DNA from 4 places in the Staphylococcus sp. IVB6181 genome. Region 2 is predicted to be linked to each of the others. Evidence: predicted binding sites of a transcription regulator. Region 2 holds the regulator's gene; each other region holds the start of a gene.

Region 1 (4,820 bases), 290 kb from region 2:
CTTTATCTTGGTCAGCGTATTTAGGTGCTGTACCATGAGTCGCTTCGAAGATAGCATGACCAGTATCGTAGTTGATGTTTGCGCCTGGTGCAATACCGATACCGCCGACTTGTGCAGCCAATGCATCTGAGATGTAGTCACCATTTAAGTTCATAGTTGCTACTACATCGTATTCAGCTGGACGTGTAAGGATTTGTTGCAAGAAGATGTCCGCAATTGAATCTTTGATGATGATTTTGCCGTCTGCTTCAGCTTGATCTTGGATTTTGTTTGCTTCATCTTTGCCTTTTTCTTCAACTAGGCGATCATATTGCTGCCAAGTGAATACTTTGTCGCCGAATTCATTTTCAGCTAAATCGTAACCCCATTGTTTGAAAGCACCTTCAGTGAACTTCATGATGTTCCCTTTGTGTACTAATGTTACTGATTTGCGGTTGTTATCAATCGCATATTGGATTGCAGAACGTACTAAACGTTCAGTACCTTCTTTAGATACAGGTTTTACACCGATACCAGATGTTTCTGGGAAGCGGATATTTTTAGCACCCATTTCATCTTGTAAGAAATCGATTAATTTCTTAGCTTCTGGTGTACCTTCTTTAAATTCGATACCTGCATAAATATCTTCAGTGTTTTCACGGAAGATCACCATGTCAGTATCTTCTGGACGTTTAACTGGTGATGGAACACCTTTGAACCAACGTACAGGACGTAAGCATGCATATAAGTCTAATGTTTGACGCAATGCTACGTTTAATGAACGGATACCTCCGCCGATTGGTGTTGTTAAAGGTCCTTTGATTGCGATAAGATATTCTTCAATTGTATCTAAAGTTTCTTGAGGCAGCCATTCGCCTGTTTCGTCATAAGCTTTTTGACCTGCTAAGATTTCTTTCCATTCAATTTGTTTTTCGCCGTTATAAGCTTTTTCAACAGCAGCGTCTAATACGCGGCTTGCTGCTCTCCAAATATCTGGTCCGATACCATCGCCGATGATATAAGGGATGATAGGATTGTTAGGTACTAATAAACCGTCTTCTTGTTTTACAATTTTTTCTGGTGCCATTCTAAATTCCTCCGTTAATATAAATTATTGTGATGATTCCAAGTCGTCTCTTTATTTAATATTAGCGATCTTCGATAGGTACATATTCACGATTTGTTTCGCCGATATATTGTGCACGCGGTCTCATAATACGGTTATCTCTATATTGTTCGAAGATATGAGCTAACCAGCCTGAAGTACGGCTGACTGCGAAAATCGGTGTAAATAAATCATGAGGAATGTTCATGCTGTGATATACAGTTGCACTGTAGAAGTCAACGTTTGCGATAATGCCTGTATGTTCCTTCATTAAATCTTCAATTTTCACTGAGATATCATACAAGTGTTTTTGACCTGTTTCATCAGTGATTTTCTTACTCATTGTTTTTAAATACTTAGCACGAGGGTCGCCGTTTTTATATACGCGGTGACCAAAGCCCATTACTTTTTCTTTGTTTTTCAATTTATTATCAATATATGGTTCTACTTCATCTACTGAATGAATTTCAGACAGCATATTCATTACACGTTCGTTTGCGCCGCCGTGTAAAGGTCCTTTTAATGAACCTACAGCTGCAACAATACCTGAATACATATCAGATAGTGATGATACAGCACAGCGTGCAGTGAATGCTGAAGCATTTAATTCATGGTCAGCATGCAATACTAATGCTTTGTTAAACGCTTCTACTTCAATGTCGCTTGGTTCTTCACCGCGCAGCATATATAAGAAGTTTGCCGCATAGTTTAAGCCTTTTTTAGGATAAACAGGCTCTTTACCTTGTCTTACGCGTTCGAATGAAGCGACTAATGATGCCATTTTCGCTTGAATTCTGATCGCACGGTCATACTTTTCTTCTTCAGTTTCGCTTTCAGCATTTTCATCGAAATGCGCAACATAAGAAACTGAAGTTCTTAGTGCTGTCATTGGATGAACGTTGTCCGTTGCATAGTCTTCGAAATGATCATAAACTCTTTGGTCTAATTTCTTATACTCGTATAGTTTTTCTTGCAACTCATTTAATTCATCTTGTGTTGGAAGTCTATAGTTCCATAATAAGAAAATGACTTCTTCAAATAATGCGTTTTCTGCTAAATCATCGATGTCGTAACCAGCATATGTCAGTTGGCTATCGATAATTGAGCTTACCTTTGTTTCAGCTGCAATTACCCCTTCTAAACCTTTATGCAATTCTGCCATATTAATTTCCCCTTTTCTATAACAAATTGAAATGGCTTTCATTTAGTATTATATCCAATATGAACGCTTTTGTGAACAATTTAGAAACTTTAAATTGTGCATTGATACTATTGTAATTACCCGTACACAGCGAAAAATGCAATTTCTCCTCTTAAATTTGGTAATATATTACATTATTATAGCTTAAAGTAACGAAATCATCATGATTTCAACCATCCATTTTAAATTATTATCATTCATAATAACTATATTTCATTGAGAATTGCATGAAAATTCTCATTATTTCCAAAAAATATTTGTCATCTTGTAGGGATATGTGCATAATATTATTAAGGTGCAAAAAGGGAGTTGTTTTTAAACTATGGCAAACAATTTACAAAGAGAACTGAGCAATCGTCACATTCAGTTGATTGCGATTGGTGGCGCGATCGGTACTGGATTGTTCCTGGGGGCAGGACAGACGATAGCGATGACAGGACCTTCCATCTTATTAACCTACATCATTATCGGTTTGATGTTATTTATGTTCATGAGGGGCTTAGGTGAAATTCTGATTTCAAATACTAACTTCAAGTCTTTCGCCGATGTAACAAATGAGTACATAGGACCTTTTGCAGGGTTCGTAACCGGCTGGACATATTGGTTATGTTGGATTATTACAGGGATGGCAGAAGTTACAGCAGTCGCAAAATATGTCAGCTTCTGGTGGCCGCAGATTCCTAACTGGGTCAGCGCTCTGTTTTGTGTCATTATCTTAATGGCCTTCAACTTATTAAGTGCGAAAATTTTCGGGGAATTAGAGTTCTGGTTTGCGATCATCAAAGTGACAACTATCATCGTTTTAATTGTCGTTGGTCTTGGCATGATTTTCGTAGCGTATGAAACGAAATTCGGTCATGCAAATGTGGCTAACCTTTATAATCACGGTATTTTCCCTAAAGGTATTTCAGGTTTCTTCATGTCATTCCAAATGGCAGTGTTCTCATTCGTTGGGATCGAATTAATCGGTGTAACAGCGGGTGAAACTAAAGCCCCTGAAAAAACGATTCCGAAAGCAATCAACAGTGTACCTGCACGTATCTTGATTTTCTACGTTGGTGCACTTGCAGTGATTATGTCTATTATTCCTTGGTATAAAGTCGACCCGTCAGATAGTCCGTTCGTTCGATTATTCGCATTGGTCGGAATACCATTTGCGGCTGGTATCATCAACTTTGTGGTATTAACAGCAGCTGCTTCATCTTGTAATAGCGGTATTTTCTCAAACAGCCGTATGTTATTCGGATTATCAAGACAAGAACAAGCACCGCCTATTTTCCATAAAACAAATAGAAACGGTGTACCGCACATTGCGATTATCGTCTCATGTGCCCTATTACTTGTCGCAGCTTTATTAAACTATATTGTTCCGGATGCTACTTTAGTATTTACTTACGTAACAACAGTATCAACAGTATTATTCTTAGTCGTTTGGTCATTAATTACAATCGCGTATATTAAATACCATAGACGCGAACCTAAAAACCATAAAAATGCAATTTATAAATTGCCGGGCGGTAAGTATTCTGGTTATGCAATTTTAATCTTCTTCATCTTTGTATTCGGATTATTATTTGTTAACCCTGTCACAAGAACAGCGATTTTCTTATCACCGATTTGGTTTATCATGTTAGGTTTAATGTACTGGAGATACACACAACAACTTAAGAAACATCAATCATAAAACCAAAAAATAAAAAGCACCCAATAAACAAATCAAACGCCTGCACATCTTATTTTGTGCAGGCGTATCTTTTTGCGCTTATTTTTCAGCAGCTTTATTAGTATATTGTGTTAAAAGCGAAATGAAATATTCAATGAAATCCAAATATGTCTTTTTATCAACATATTCGTTGATTTGATGTGCTGTACTGCCAGGACCGTACATTAAGAATGGGAAGTTTTCATCTTTGCCTTTTAATAAGTTAGATGCATCTGTAACCCCTGGCATTGGTGTAATTAAAATATCTTTATCAAACATATCTTTTGCGATTTGGTAACCTGTTTCGATTAAAGTATTTTGACCTGTTGTAATGACAGGATCTAAATCTAAATATAAATCTTCTTTTAAATCTGCCCCGTTGTTGTTAGCGGCTTTTAAATGATGGTTGAAGAGTGCTTTAACATCGTCATTGTTATATTCAGGTACCGTTCTGATATTGAATTCAGCTGTTGCGCGATCTGGTACAGAATTGACTTGATTGCCGCCGTTGAAAATCGTATTGCTGATGACAAGACCAGATAATACTTTTTGCGCTTCATTTAAATCTACTTTATCTCCAAAGAGGTGTCCTAAATGATTAACCATTTGCGTGAAGTCTAATTGACTTGTATTCAATGTACGAAGTGCTTCTTGATAAGCTTCATCTATATTCAATACAAAGTGCATTAAAGGCTGAATCGCATTGCGTCCGATTATCGGCATAGAACTGTGTGCTGCTTCACCATAAGACGTAATGCGATAATCCATAGAACCTTTATGTGCATATACAATGTTTGTTTCTGACGGTTCCGCAATAATCAATGCATCGACAT
Region 2 (4,820 bases):
TGCCGCCTTTAATTCCTTCATTATCATAAGCGCTATCAGGTTTCAGCAATATATGTTCTGATTCAAAGTGATTCAACGCTGCACTTAAGTAAGCATAGCTGTAACTTAAACCATTATTTATCGCAAACGGATACCATTCGTGACTCATGTTATATTGGCTACCGTCATAGATTAGACCATTAGGCTTGCCTGCTGAACCAAATGGAGGTTGTAAATGAAAGGTTTGTTTATAAGGTGATTGTGCGAACTTTTCTTTGAGTTCAGTAATTCTTTCAGCAGGGAGCTGTTCAATTCGTTGAAATTCTTCTTCATTTGTAAAATCTTGCATCTACCATATCCTCCTAAAACATCGTTAATCGTCATTTCCTTTATTTTAGCATATTTTCAGCCCCTCACCTATCTCATTCCATTGAACATAACAACAGTTTTCAGTTCGAAATCAAATTAAAAAGCATTACGGAAAATTTACACCTTGCAATTAATACTATTCTGTATTAGGATAAAACTTATTAACATTATCGGAAAAGAGGGAGATTCATGATTTGGATGATTATCAGCGGCTTAATCGTGGGTATTTTACTCGGTTTTGTCATGCAACGTACACGCTTTTGCTTAGCTGGCGGATTCAGAGATATGTATATTCAAAAGAACAATAAAATGTTTTATGCTTTGCTTATTGCGATTTCAGTACAAGCAATCGGTCTTTTAGCATTTACATCCATAATCGGCAAACCTTTAGAAAACGGCACATTCCCTATTATCGGAACAATTGTAGGTTCATTTATTTTCGGTATTGGGATCGTACTTGCCGGAGGTTGTGCAACAGGCACTTACTACCGTGCAGGCGAAGGTTTAATCGGCAGCTGGTTAGCATTAATTTCTTATGCGATTTTCTCAGCAATTACTAAAGTCGGTTTACTAAAACCCGTAATGGAAGGTTTAAATTCTAAAACGAATGTTAACGCAGATATGGCAACAAGCACAGGTATTCCATCATGGATTTGGGTGATTGCACTTGTCGCAATTACAGGTTATTTAGTAACGAAAACACTACGCAAGCCTAAACCTAAAATTGCAGTACCGAAATTAAAACAAAAATTCACAGGTGTACGCCACTTCTTCTTTGAAAAGAAATTCCATCCTTTCGTTGCGGCGATTGTTGTAGGCCTGATTGCATTAATCGCTTGGCCTATGAGCTATTCTACTGGACGTGAAGGCGGACTCGGTATCACAACACCTTCATCTAACTTGGTACAATTTATTTTATCTGGTAAGACATCATTCTTAGACTGGGGCGTTTTCTTAGTACTTGGTATCTTTATCGGATCATATATTGCGGCAAAAGGTTCAAGAGAATTTGCTTGGCGTTTACCGGATAAAAAGACATTGCGCAACAGTGTTATCGGCGGTGCAGCTATGGGCTTCGGTGCATCTGTAGCCGGCGGCTGCTCAATCGGAAACGGATTAGTTGCAACCGCAGCACTTTCATGGCAAGGTTGGATTGCATTAGCATCAATGATTTTAGGTACATGGTTAATGAGTTACTTCATTTTCATCAAACCGATGAAAGCGGCGCGTAAAGCCTCTGCACAATCATCAGCACAACCTGCTGCTCAATCATAAGCTATTCACACGAATGCATTATAAATCAAGGAGGATACAATTATGGTATACGAATTAGGTACTGTAGGAATGGTTTGCCCTTTCCCTTTAATTGAAGCACAAAAGAAAATGGAAGAACTGAATGTCGGAGACGAATTAAAAATCGACTTTGACTGCACTCAAGCAACAGAAGCCATTCCAAACTGGGCAGCTGAAAAAGCTTATCCCGTAACTAATTACGAACAACTTGGCGATGCTTCTTGGACTATCACAGTTCAAAAAGCCTAATATAAAAAGGAGTTTGCGATGAATTTAATAATTCATGCAAACTCCTTTTCTTTATTTACGATTAAGATTATTCATAAAGAATAACAATGACTGTAATTCAATCCCTAAATCAATATGATGAACAGACACATCATCAGGAACATCAATGCGTGAAGGTGTAAAGTTCAAAATACCTTTCACATTACTTTTAACAAGCTCATCCGCTGCAGTTTGAGCGGCTTCTCCCGGAGTTGTTAAAATCACTACATCCAAATTCCCTTTATCTAAGATACCTTTAATATCCTTCATATCTTTGACTGTTACTTTACCGAATTGTTTGCCGATTACATCGGGATTAATATCAAATGCTTCGGTAATTACCATATCATCATGGATTGAGAAGTTATAAGAAAGCAAAGCTTTACCTAAGTTACCCACGCCGACTAAGCCGATACTTATAACATCACTTTCGCTGATTTCACCTTTAAAGAATTCCATTAAGCTTTCAACATTATAACCATAGCCTTTTTTTCCAAGTTCTCCGAAATAGGAAAAATCACGTCTGATTGTAGCTGAATCAATGTCTAATGCTTCGCTGATTGTTTTAGAATTCACGCGGTCTATGCCCTTAATATGCAGTGTGTTCACGAATCGGTAATATAATGGTAATCGCTTCAAAGTCGCGCGAGGAATTTTATTATTTTGATTTGCCAATCTGTTTTCCTCCAAATCTTTCAAACTACTATCCTAGAACTTTTCAATTTAACCATAATAATACTGCTTCTTATAGTACAATTTTTGATAGCACAGTGATGGAGTTGCGCAAATGTTGAAACATTTACGCAGATCAAGCAGATTATAGTGTTCTTATAGTTTTTATTTTGTTATATTGCATCTGACAAAAATTCTGCAAACGTTTTTTATTAACTAAGTATACCCCATGGTATCAAAAAAAGGAATAACTGTAATATCAACAGTTTCGTGAAATCTCCCTACCGTATTCAGAATTAATGACACTTGCCTATACAAATTACAGCAATATAGTAACTATTATACGATTATATTATTGTTTTGAATACATATTTTCGAAACAAATCAAAATTACTTGCTAAATTTACTTTAAAACCACACCGAATCGATGCAAAACGTCCAAAAACAATGTCTGACATGATATGTTGGGAAATAATGCCTATAGCGCTTATAATAGTAACTAAGCGACGCTTTTTAGGAAGGAGGACTACGAGATATTAATTAGATTCATCTCGTAAACAAAAGAATGATATTACTGCAACTTAACAATGTCTCAAAATCCTTCGATGGTGAAGAAATCTTTAGCGATGTCCACTTTGAAGTAAAGAGTCATGAAAAAATCGGAATTGTCGGCAGAAACGGTGCCGGCAAATCTACATTAATGAAAATCATTGCAGGTGTCGACGGCTACGACAGCGGCAATGTATCAAAAATCAAAAATTTGAAAGTCGGTTATTTAACACAACAAATGACACTCGATACCCACCACTCAGTTTGGGAAGAAATGTCTAAACCTTTCGCTCATTTGAAACAAATGGAAAAAGCGATGCAAGCAGAAACAACATGGCTTGCTGAACATGCGGACGAATATGAAACCGACACATTTAAAGAACATATGGCCAAATACGAATCGTTATCCAACCAATTTGAACGCTTAGAGGGTTATCAATTTGAAAGTAAAATCAAAACGGTTCTGCATGGTCTGAATTTTAATGAAGAAGACTTTCACCGTCCTGTAAACGACTTCAGCGGCGGACAGAAAACACGTCTTTCACTTGCACAAATGCTGCTCAGCGAACCGGACTTATTACTGCTTGACGAACCTACCAACCATTTAGATATGGAAACCACACAATGGCTTGAAGATTATTTGAACTTCTTTAAAGGCGCTATTGTGATTATCAGTCACGACCGCTTCTTCTTAGACAAAACTGTCAATCAGATTTATGACGTGGCTTTAGGTGCTGTTCAACACTATGTAGGCAATTACAGTAAATTCATCACACAGCGTGATCAGTACTATCAAAAACGTATGCAAGAATATGAACGTCAACAAGCCGAAATCAAGCGCTTGGAAACAATTGTCGAAAAAAATATCACGCGTGCTTCAACGAGCGGTATGGCTAAAAGCCGCAGAAAAGTATTAGAAAAAATCGAACGTATCGATAAACCTATGCTCGATGCACGCAGTGCTAACATCCAATTTGATTTCGACCGCAATACAGGCAATGACGTTTACCATATCCGCAATTTAGAAATCGGTTATACAGAACCAGTCATTGCCCCTATTACGATGGAAGTCACAAAAGGCAATCATATCGGTGTTATCGGTCCGAACGGTATCGGCAAATCTACCTTTATCAAAACTGTTGCGGACAGACTCCCAAAACTCGGCGGAGAGATTACCCATGGTGCGAACTTGCGCGTCGGTTACTACGATCAAAAGCAAGCAGAGTTCAAATCTAACAAAACGATTCTAGATTATGTATGGGATCAATATCCTACGATGCCTGAAAAAGATGTACGTGCGGTATTAGGCCGTTTCTTATTCGTACAAGAAGATGTTAAAAAAATCATCAATGACTTATCCGGCGGAGAAAAAGCACGTTTGCAGTTGGCGTTATTAATGTTAGAACGTAACAACGTTTTAATATTAGATGAACCGACCAACCACTTAGATATTGATTCTAAAGAAATGCTTGAACAAGCGCTGCAAAACTTTGAGGGAACATTAATCTTCGTTTCGCACGATCGCTACTTTATTAACCAGCTTGCGAATAAAATCTTTGATATGCAGCCTGATGGCGGTACAGTCTATGCCGGCGACTATCAATACTACTTAGATAAAACAGAAGAACAAGCTGCAATTTTGGCCAAACAAGAAGCTGAACAAGCTGTCGAAACAGCCAAAGACGAAACTA
Region 3 (4,820 bases), 490 kb from region 2:
ATAATATGCGTATTCGGTTTGCCTGTAAGCTCAATATGCTTTGCTTCATCCATGTGTTTTAAATCCAGCAAAACTAAACCTGTATGCTCAAGCAGATTGTCTAAATGGGAAAGGAATGCAGGGGTTTCATTCACACATCCTGCCGAAGTATCAATACATGTATGAATACCTGCTTGCTTAAGCTTTTGAAATAGTGCTTCGATAAACGGCATTTGAAGCAGCGGCTCTCCGCCGCTTACAGTGACACCACCGCCTGAAACTGAAAAGTAAGGACGATAAGGAAGAATTTCATCCACCAATTCGTCAACAGTTGCTTTGCGCGGTGCATCTGTTAACCCCCAAGTATCAGGGTTGTGACAGTACAGGCATCTCAATAAACACCCTTGTGTAAATATAATGTAGCGAAGCCCTGGTCCGTCAACTGTCCCTAAACTTTCTACTGAGTGAATTCTTCCTTCCATAATAATCGTCCTTTCTTTATTTATGTGATCCTTATGCTTTATTTAAAAGGGAAAGCCGCACGATTGACGGCTTTAATTCCCTGATAGTGACTACATTCTTTCGTGGAATGTTCTTGAGATAACGTCTAATTGTTGTTCTCTTGTTAATTTGATGAAGTTAACTGCGTATCCAGATACACGGATTGTTAATTGCGGATATTCTTCAGGATGTTCCATCGCATCTAATAATGTGTCTCTGTTGAATACGTTAATGTTAAGGTGATGACCTTGCTGCATTGCATAACCATCTAATACAGAAACTAAGTTATGGTTTTGTTCCATATCTGTTTTACCTAATGATTTCGGTACGATACTGAATGTGTTTGAGATACCGTCTTTACAGTATTCGTAAGGGATTTTCGCAACTGATGATAATGATGCTAAAGCACCGTGCTCATCGCGGCCGTGCATTGGGTTAGCACCTGGTGCGAATGGTTCGCCTTCTTTACGTCCATCTGGTGTATTACCAGTTTTCTTACCATATACTACGTTTGAAGTGATTGTTAAGACACTCATAGTGTGTTCTGAATCACGGTAAGTTTTGTGTTTGCGTAATTTTTTCATGAATGTTTTCACTAATTCAATCGCAATATCATCGACACGTTTGTCGTTGTTGCCGTATTTAGGGAAGTCGCCAGTTGTTTCGAAATCAACTGCTAAGCCTTCTTCGTTGCGGATTGCGCGAACTTCGCCGTATTTGATTGCTGATAATGAGTCAGCTGCTACAGATAAGCCTGCGATACCTGTTGCCATTGTGCGTAATACATCTGTATCATGCAATGCCATTTCAATACGTTCATAGCTGTATTTATCGTGCATGTAGTGGATGATGTTAAGTGAGTTGATATAAACGCCTGCTAACCATTCCATCATTTGATCGAACTTCGCATAAACTTCATCATAGTCCAATACTTCAGAAGTTACAGGTACGAATTCTGGTCCGACTTGTTTGCCTGATTTTTCATCTTTACCGCCGTTGATTGCATAAAGCAATGTTTTTGCTAAGTTCGCACGTGCACCGAAGAATTGCATTTGTTTACCGATACGCATTGCAGATACACAACATGCAATACCGTAGTCGTCGCCATAGCTTTCACGCATTAAGTCATCGTTTTCGTATTGGATTGCACTAGATTTAATACTCATTTCAGCACAGAAAATTTTGAAGTTTTCTGGTAAACGTTGTGACCATAAAACTGTTAAGTTTGGTTCTGGTGCTGGTCCTAAGTTATCTAAAGTGTGTAAGAAACGGAATGAGTTTTTCGTTACCATATGACGTCCGTCAATACCTACACCGCCGATAGATTCAGTTACCCAAGTAGGGTCGCCTGAGAATAATTCATTGTAATCTGGTGTTCTTGCGAATTTTACAAGACGTAATTTCATAATGAAGTGATCCACAATTTCTTGTACTTCACGTTCAGTAATGTCGCCATTTTGCAAGTCGCGTTCAGCGTAAATGTCTAAGAAAGTAGACGTACGGCCTAAGCTCATTGCGGCACCGTTTTGTTCTTTGATTGCTGCTAAGTAGCCGAAGTATAACCATTGTACCGCTTCTTTAAAATTAGTTGCCGGTTTGCTGATGTCATAACCGTAAGTTTCAGCTAATTGTTTCAACTCATGCAATGCACGATGTTGTTCTGATAATTCTTCGCGTAAACGGATTGTTGCTTCATCCATTTGGCTAGACATGTTATTGAAGTCATTTACTTTTTCTTCAATTAAGTAATCTACACCGTATAAAGCTACTCGGCGATAGTCACCGATAATACGGCCGCGTCCGTAAGCATCTGGAAGACCAGTGATGATACCTGCTTTACGGCAAGCTAACATTTCTTTAGTGTATGCATCGAATACACCTTGGTTATGTGTTTTACGTAAATCTGTGAAGATACGTTCTGTTTCTTTATCTAATTCATAACCATATGCTTCACAAGCTGCTTTTGCCATACGGATACCGCCGAACGGCTGCATTGAACGTTTGAATGGTTTCTCTGTTTGAACACCGACAATTTGTTCTTTATCTTTATTTAAGTAGCCTGCATCGTGTGAAGTAATCGTTGAAGCGACTTTTGTATCCATGTCCCACATGCCGCCGCGTTCACGTTCTTCTTTTGTTAATTGCATCACTTGTTCCCAAAGATCGCTTGTTGCTCTTGTTGGTGATTCTAAGAAAGAAGAATCTCCGTTATACATTGTGTAGTTCAATTGAATAAAGTTTCTTACATCCACTTCTGAAGTCCATTTACCTGTCGCAAAACCTGACCATGCTGATTGCTTTTTTGATTTAGATTCAATCATGATTATCCCTCCGATGGATAGTTTGTATTTTTAGGTTATTAAGTTTGTTCACCTTTTCACATACCATTATATCTTGCTTTGTGAAATAAACCACTAAAATATGAAAGCGTTTCATGCAACATGTGACGAGTCTGTGAATCTGTTAGAGTCAGTGTTACATTCTATATCATGTGTATTAGAACAGTTGGTGATTTGTTTTCAAAACAAAAATAATCCGGCAATGCAGTAACTGCAAGGCCGGACGAACTAATCACACCGATTTCTGTATACTATTCCTTTTCAACTCAATGTATTTTGGATTTAATGAAAGTTATTACTTATTTATAACCTAATTCTTTTAAATAGGATTTAAGTACGACTGCTTGATTGTGTTTTTCATCTTTTGCACCGAATAATAACACAACATCTTTGCGCGCATTTTTAATTATACCTTCAAGCGTTTTGAATGCTTCATTCTGTTCTTCATTATTTTTAAGTTCTTCTATATATTTCTTTTCAAACGCTTCGAACTTATCCGGATCATGACCGAACCATTTTCTGAGTGATTGAGTAGGACCGATTTCTTTTATCCACTCATCCAGATTCGCATTTTCTTTTGATATACCGCGCGGCCAAACACGGTCGACTAATATTCTGATACCCTCATTTTCTGCTTTATCTTCATATATACGTTTCACTTTGATTGCCATAAATCTCATCATCCTTTCATTTACAGCACTGTTTCATTTCTAATCTACCCTGTCCTATCCCCTGCAAACAAGCATTCAGCCCTATATAAATAGGAAACAACTCCTTATATTCACATTGTGCACTATATTTCTGTGGTAATACAGCGCTTTCACAATACAACAGTTGCTCGGACAGATTCACAATAATGTCACAACTCTAAAAAGTTATGCACCATATTTAGTGATTTTAATCACAAAGTCTGTTATTGTAGTATGTGAAATAGATAACAAAGTTGTTGCAAGCGATGTTGCTGTTCAAGAGACCTAGAGAAATGAACAGTGGATAGATAAGTGCTTATAACAACGCTATCTATTTAAACTCTTAATCTGGCGGCATTATAAAAAGACAATAATGCGACGCTTTACAGTGAACGAGTACATCTCAGAACAACACCTAGAAATGTCATTATGACAGTCAGTCTGTGGTAGGATTTCTGTCATGTTGCTGCATCGATCATAAATGATGCTCCCCGCATCTGAAATGATTGTGCATCAATTGCAGTATATTTCAGGAGGTGAGTTGTGCATAGCAGGTTGATGAATCAAAAATGAGATTACCCCATCTCAGATTCAATACCAACGCAAGTGATTCAATATAAAATGAACAAGCGTTTCCCCTGACGCTCAAAGCATTCAAACTCAATAGAATACGTGCTGAAAAAAGCAGACAGGCTCCCCAACCTATTGCTTTTCCACTCCCAACTAATTGTATACAGCGCGATTTATTGTGTGCCCAAAACAATATTGAATCATAGAACGGCTTATCTCTGAAAATGAGTAATTGGTATATTCAAAAGTTGAGTGTTAATGATACAGATAGATTGGATGATAGAGGATTCAACGTCTTGCATCTCATTAACTGCTCAATCCACTCCTTAAAAATTGTAGGCTAAGTAAGTATCGGAAGAAAAATATAACCAATCATATTGATGAACTCTTATAGAAATATACACAGTTAGAAAGTGCAGATACGTTTTCCCCTGAATGTATCTCACTTAAAACAAACCCCTTATAAAAAAATTGATATTGTTATTACAAGTACCAAAAATGACTCCCCATCATTTTTGAAATCACTGTAATCGAGAGAAGGTTTCCCCAGACCTTCTCTTTTTTTGTTTTTCTTTTCTCTTTTGCCGTTCGTCACACACTTTATACCGTTGGTGTTAAAAGTATTCTCATCAGATTGAATGTCTGCTTTAATGGAATTAACAAAGGAGGCAGGCCAATGAAAGTCAACACCTATATTGATCACAGCCATAAAGATGAGCATGTAGATATTTACGCACAAACA
Region 4 (4,820 bases), 210 kb from region 2:
TACAATAAAGAACACGACATACATTAATAAGTTTGCGATAAAGATATAATTGAAACTTAGTTCTGCTACATAGCCGGCCATGGCTGCGCCGAAGGCCACACCTAAATTTTGTGCTAAGTAAATCGCATTAAAGGTTTGACGTCCGCCATTCGGCCACACTGCTCCGGCCATCGCATAAATCGCAGGTACGATTACACCCCCGCCGAAACCTAACATTACAAGCCACACCGCATATAACGGCCAGCCGTGATAAAAGTTTAATAAAGTTGTAGCGCATAAACAAATAACTGCGCCGCTGATAATTGTTGTAAAGCCGCCTAACTTATCAAATAATAAACCGCCAAGCAAGTTGCCGATGACCATCCCTAATGAATTAATCATCAAAACTAACCCGGCAGTTGTTAAGCTTTTACCTAATTCCTGACTCATATAAATTGTATTTAAAGGCCATAAAAAACTGGCACCCATAATGTTGATTGCCATTCCTACAACAAGCCACCAAATTGATTTGGGCATGTTCATACTTATACACCTGCTTTCTCTTTTCTTTTTTCAGATTCAAGTTTTTAACCTCTGCTTTTTTGCCAATTAAAAATTTTCGCCTACGCATCAAAATGAGCGAAGCGAAAACACATTTTACGTCTATTTATTAAGTACTTAGATTTTGCAACCAGACAATCTTACTATAATTTCTATATTAAGAAAAGACCTAATTCAGATTTTCTTCTCAACAAGTTACCTTAAATTATGGTAAAATCTTACAATGGATTAATTTAAGAAAGGAAAATGTCATATGGGTCGATATTTTACGTATGCATTTGAAGATAAACGCTATCATACATGGAATTACCATTTAAAAAATAAATTCGGACATAAAATTTTTAAAGTCGCATTGGATGGAGGTTTCGATTGCCCTAACAGAGACGGTACTGTTGCACATGGCGGCTGTACATTCTGTTCTGCTGCGGGCAGCGGTGATTTCGCGGGCAATCGTGCAGATCCTATCGAAGTGCAATTCAAAGAAATCAAAGAACGTATGCATGAGAAATGGTATGAAGGCAAGTATATTGCATACTTCCAAGCCTTTACTAATACTCATGCACCAGTAGAAGTCTTAAAGGAAAAATTCGAACCGGTGTTAAAAGAACCAGGTGTTGTCGGTTTATCTATCGGAACTAGACCTGACTGTCTGCCGGACGATGTCGTTGAATATTTAGCAGATTTAAACGAACGCACTTACTTATGGGTAGAACTTGGATTACAGACAGTACATCAAGAAACTTCAGATTTAATCAACCGCGCGCATGACATGCAGACGTATTACGATGGTGTGGCTAAATTAAGAAAGCACAACATTAATGTATGTTCGCACATTATCAACGGACTGCCGGGCGAAGATTACGACATGATGATGGAAACTGCTAAAACAGTCGCACAAATGGATGTACAAGGAATTAAAATTCATTTGCTACACTTGCTTAAAGGAACACCTATGGTCAAACAATATGAAAAAGGCATGCTGAACTTTATGTCGCAAGAAGAATATGTCAGCTTAGTATGCGACCAATTAGAAATACTGCCGCCTGAAATGATTATCCACCGAATTACCGGCGACGGCCCTATCGATTTGATGGTCGGGCCTATGTGGAGTGTTAATAAGTGGGAAGTATTGAATGCAATTGATGCTGAATTAGCACGAAGAAATTCAGCACAAGGACAGCACTACCAACCTGCAAAGGAAGCGCATCAATCATGATAGTAGAACGTATTTTACCGTTTGCAAAGTCTTTGATTCAGTCTCATATCAACAGTAAGAGTACAGTCATTGACGCAACATGCGGCAACGGACATGACACGTTGTTTTTAGCACAGCATGTTCCGAATGGACATGTTTACGGGTTTGATATCCAAGTCGAAGCAATCGAATCAGCAAAACAAAAAGTCGCAGATTTCGATAATACAACATTGATTCATGATAGTCATGAAAACGTTGCACAATATATTAAAGCAGCTGACTTGCCTGTAGATGCGGCTATCTTTAATCTCGGCTATTTGCCAAAAGGCGATAAACATATCGTGACGACATCAGAAACTACGATTCAAGCAATTGAAGCGATATTCGAAATGCTTTCAACAGAAGGCATTATTGTCTTAGTCATCTATCCAGGACATCCGGAAGGACAAGTAGAAAGCGAGACAGTTTTTCAGTATCTTCAAAACTTCGATCAGCAAAAAGCACATATATTGCAGTACGGATTTATTAATCAGCAAAATAATCCACCCTATATTTGTGCAATTGAGAAGCGATAAACAAGTATTGAAGCAAAGAAATCTACAAAAAGATCAAAAAACAAGAGCCATTACCGTGTTAAAGCGGCAATGGCTCTTGTTTTATATATAATTAGTTGAATAATTTATCTACACTTTTAGTTGTTTCTTTTAATACACTTACAGAGTGATTGAACTCTTCAGTTTCTTTTTCATTTAAAGGTGTTTCATAAATTTTAACAGCGCCGGCACGGTTAACTAATGTTGGTACACCGATGTACACATCTTTTTGACCATATTCGCCTTCTAAATAACTAGATACAGTTAATACGATGTTTTGGTTGCGTAAAATTGCTTTAGAAATGTGTAATAAGCCCATAGCGATACCGTAGTAAGTAGCACCTTTAGCTTTGATGATGTCGTATGCAGCATCACGTGTGTTTAAGAAGATTTCTTCAATACGTTTTGCTCTTTCTGGATCGCTGTTTAAAATATCATATAAGTTTTGACCAGCAACGCTAGCTTGAGACCAAACTGCTAATTCAGAGTCGCCGTGTTCACCGATAATGCTTGCGTTTACGCTGTCTGGTGAAACTCCGAATTCTGCACCTAATTCATATTTGAAACGTGCAGTATCTAAGATTGTACCAGAACCGATAACACGTTCTTTTGGTAAGCCTGATACTTTTTTAGTGACATAAGTAAGTACGTCAACTGGGTTTGCAGCAATTAAGAAAATACCATCGAAACCGCTGTCCATGATTTGACCTACAATTGATTTGAAGATTTTAGTATTTTTTTCGACTAAATCTAAACGTGTTTCACCTGGTTTTTGAGGTGCGCCTGCAGTGATGACTACTAAGTCAGCATCTGAACAGTCAGCATAAGTACCTGCAGAAACTAGAGTTGGTGATTCACCGTATGGCATACCATGATTTAAATCTAAAACGTCACCTCTTACTTTTTCTTCAACTAAGTCGATGATGACTAATTGATCAGCAACACCTTGTGCTACCATGGCGAATGCATAACTAGAACCTACTGCACCATCGCCTACTAAAACTACTTTGTTAGCTTTTACATTACTCATATTACTTACCCTCTCCATTATGGAATATCTTCATGTGATATATTTCACATATTAAAGATACCAACTTCATTGCATAATTGCAATGTGTTGAACTCAAAAATCTTCATACAAGTGAACAAATTTTTACAATGTGAATCAAAAAAAGGTCAAGATACAATTTATATCTCAACCTCAAACGTTTTTAAATTTCAATTTGATCATCCATATCATTCGGAATAAACCCTAATGCATTAACTTTATTATTCAAGTAACTTAGGACATAACGCATTACTAATGGACGTTCCGGCTCATTATGAATCTCATGATATAAACCTTCCCAAGCTTTAAAATATAATTCTTCTGTTTTAACACGTTTCTTTATATCTATGATAGTTTCTGTATCTACGATTTGATCCTCTGTACCATACATCAGACACATTGGAATACTTTGAATATCTTCTAAGTGTTCCATAGTTTGTTTCATTATATTTACAACTTCTTTGTACCAATGGTATGAAACTTTTGTCAGCATCAATCCATCTTCTTTAGTTTCTTTAATCACTTCTTCATTTCTTGTTAAATGTTCGGGTTCAATCCCTAGATTGAAGCGCATATCTTTAACATTTGAACCGATATTAGATGTAAACATGTTTTTGCGTGTTTTAGCATTTTTTTGGAATGCTGTTAAAGGTGAAATTAAAATAATGCCTTCAATCGGCAGTTCTGTACGCTCCATTAAATTCAAGGTAATCAGTCCGCCCAGACCGACGCCCATCAAGAATGTCGGAAGCTTATATTCACTCGCGATTCTTAGCCACTCTAAGATATGTTCGTGATAAATTTCAAAGTTGTCGATTTGGCCTTTATTAGATCTTGATGTCTGACCTTGTCCAGGCAAATCTCCCATGATGACATGATAACCGTTACGTCTTAATGATGTAATGACATATGCATATCTGCCTGTATGTTCTAATAAATTATGAGCAATGACTATAACGCCTTTTGCTTCGCTTTCTGTTTCCCACTTCCACATATCAACGACTACCCTTCTAATAAAATTAGTTTATTTTATTGTATCAAAAGCTGACATCTAAAATCTATTTAGAACTCACGCCAAAATAAGAAAGAAGTATTTTTGAATAGATTTCAAGCACAATAACTACAGAAAACATAATTACATTGTCTCCTCATTATGTAATTATTTATTATAATGTGTATTATTATATATTGTTAACGTTTTCATACCTTAAAGAAACATGATACACTAACTGAAACAGAGTTGTATGGGAGGAATTTACATGTCACTAGTCAAAGATTTTTTTATAGGTTTGTCAAATAACACTTTTTTGAACAATGCAGCTAGAAAATACGGACCTGTACTTGGGGCTAACAAAGTTGTTGTCGGCAATTCTATTGATGAAGTCATTGAGACAATCAAGACACTAAACGATAAGGGGATTACAGTGACTGTCGATTGTCTTGG

What was found. Region 2 encodes Rex, which represses fermentation and respiration genes when NADH is low (regulators of the CRP and FNR family bind a similar motif). Its sites were predicted from a motif close to TTGTGAAATATTTCACAA; they were not measured.
Region 1: MUA90_RS06550 (citrate synthase) is a predicted target of Rex. The motif match lies at 2,316-2,333, and genes of this name have one in related genera.
Region 3: pflB (formate C-acetyltransferase) is a predicted target of Rex. The motif match lies at 2,880-2,897, and genes of this name have one in related genera.
Region 4: MUA90_RS06215 (L-lactate dehydrogenase) is a predicted target of Rex. The motif match lies at 3,391-3,408, and genes of this name have one in related genera.

What each region holds. Positions count from the first base shown of each region.
Region 1 is NZ_CP095096.1:1,340,244-1,345,063, reverse strand. Features, by position in the region: gene icd (NADP-dependent isocitrate dehydrogenase) at 1-1,066, opposite strand, end outside; gene MUA90_RS06550 (citrate synthase) at 1,128-2,246, opposite strand; gene MUA90_RS06545 (amino acid permease) at 2,608-3,969, shown strand; gene MUA90_RS06540 (ArgE/DapE family deacylase) at 4,048-4,820, opposite strand, start outside.
Region 2 is NZ_CP095096.1:1,047,561-1,052,380, reverse strand. Features, by position in the region: gene MUA90_RS04915 (GH32 C-terminal domain-containing protein) at 1-328, opposite strand, end outside; gene MUA90_RS04910 (YeeE/YedE family protein) at 538-1,623, shown strand; gene MUA90_RS04905 (sulfurtransferase TusA family protein) at 1,666-1,890, shown strand; gene MUA90_RS04900 (redox-sensing transcriptional repressor Rex) at 1,942-2,583, opposite strand; gene MUA90_RS04895 (ABC-F family ATP-binding cassette domain-containing protein) at 3,146-4,820, shown strand, end outside.
Region 3 is NZ_CP095096.1:559,113-563,932, reverse strand. Features, by position in the region: gene pflA (pyruvate formate-lyase-activating protein) at 1-464, opposite strand, end outside; gene pflB (formate C-acetyltransferase) at 552-2,801, opposite strand; gene MUA90_RS02420 (DUF488 domain-containing protein) at 3,119-3,490, opposite strand; gene MUA90_RS02415 (LytTR family DNA-binding domain-containing protein) at 4,755-4,820, shown strand, end outside.
Region 4 is NZ_CP095096.1:1,261,633-1,266,452, reverse strand. Features, by position in the region: gene MUA90_RS06230 (MDR family MFS transporter) at 1-522, opposite strand, end outside; gene MUA90_RS06225 (tRNA modification radical SAM protein MnmL/YtqA) at 794-1,756, shown strand; gene MUA90_RS06220 (tRNA 5-(aminomethyl)-2-thiouridylate-methyltransferase MnmM) at 1,753-2,310, shown strand; gene MUA90_RS06215 (L-lactate dehydrogenase) at 2,402-3,358, opposite strand; gene MUA90_RS06210 (alpha/beta fold hydrolase) at 3,540-4,370, opposite strand; gene MUA90_RS06205 (proline dehydrogenase family protein) at 4,636-4,820, shown strand, end outside.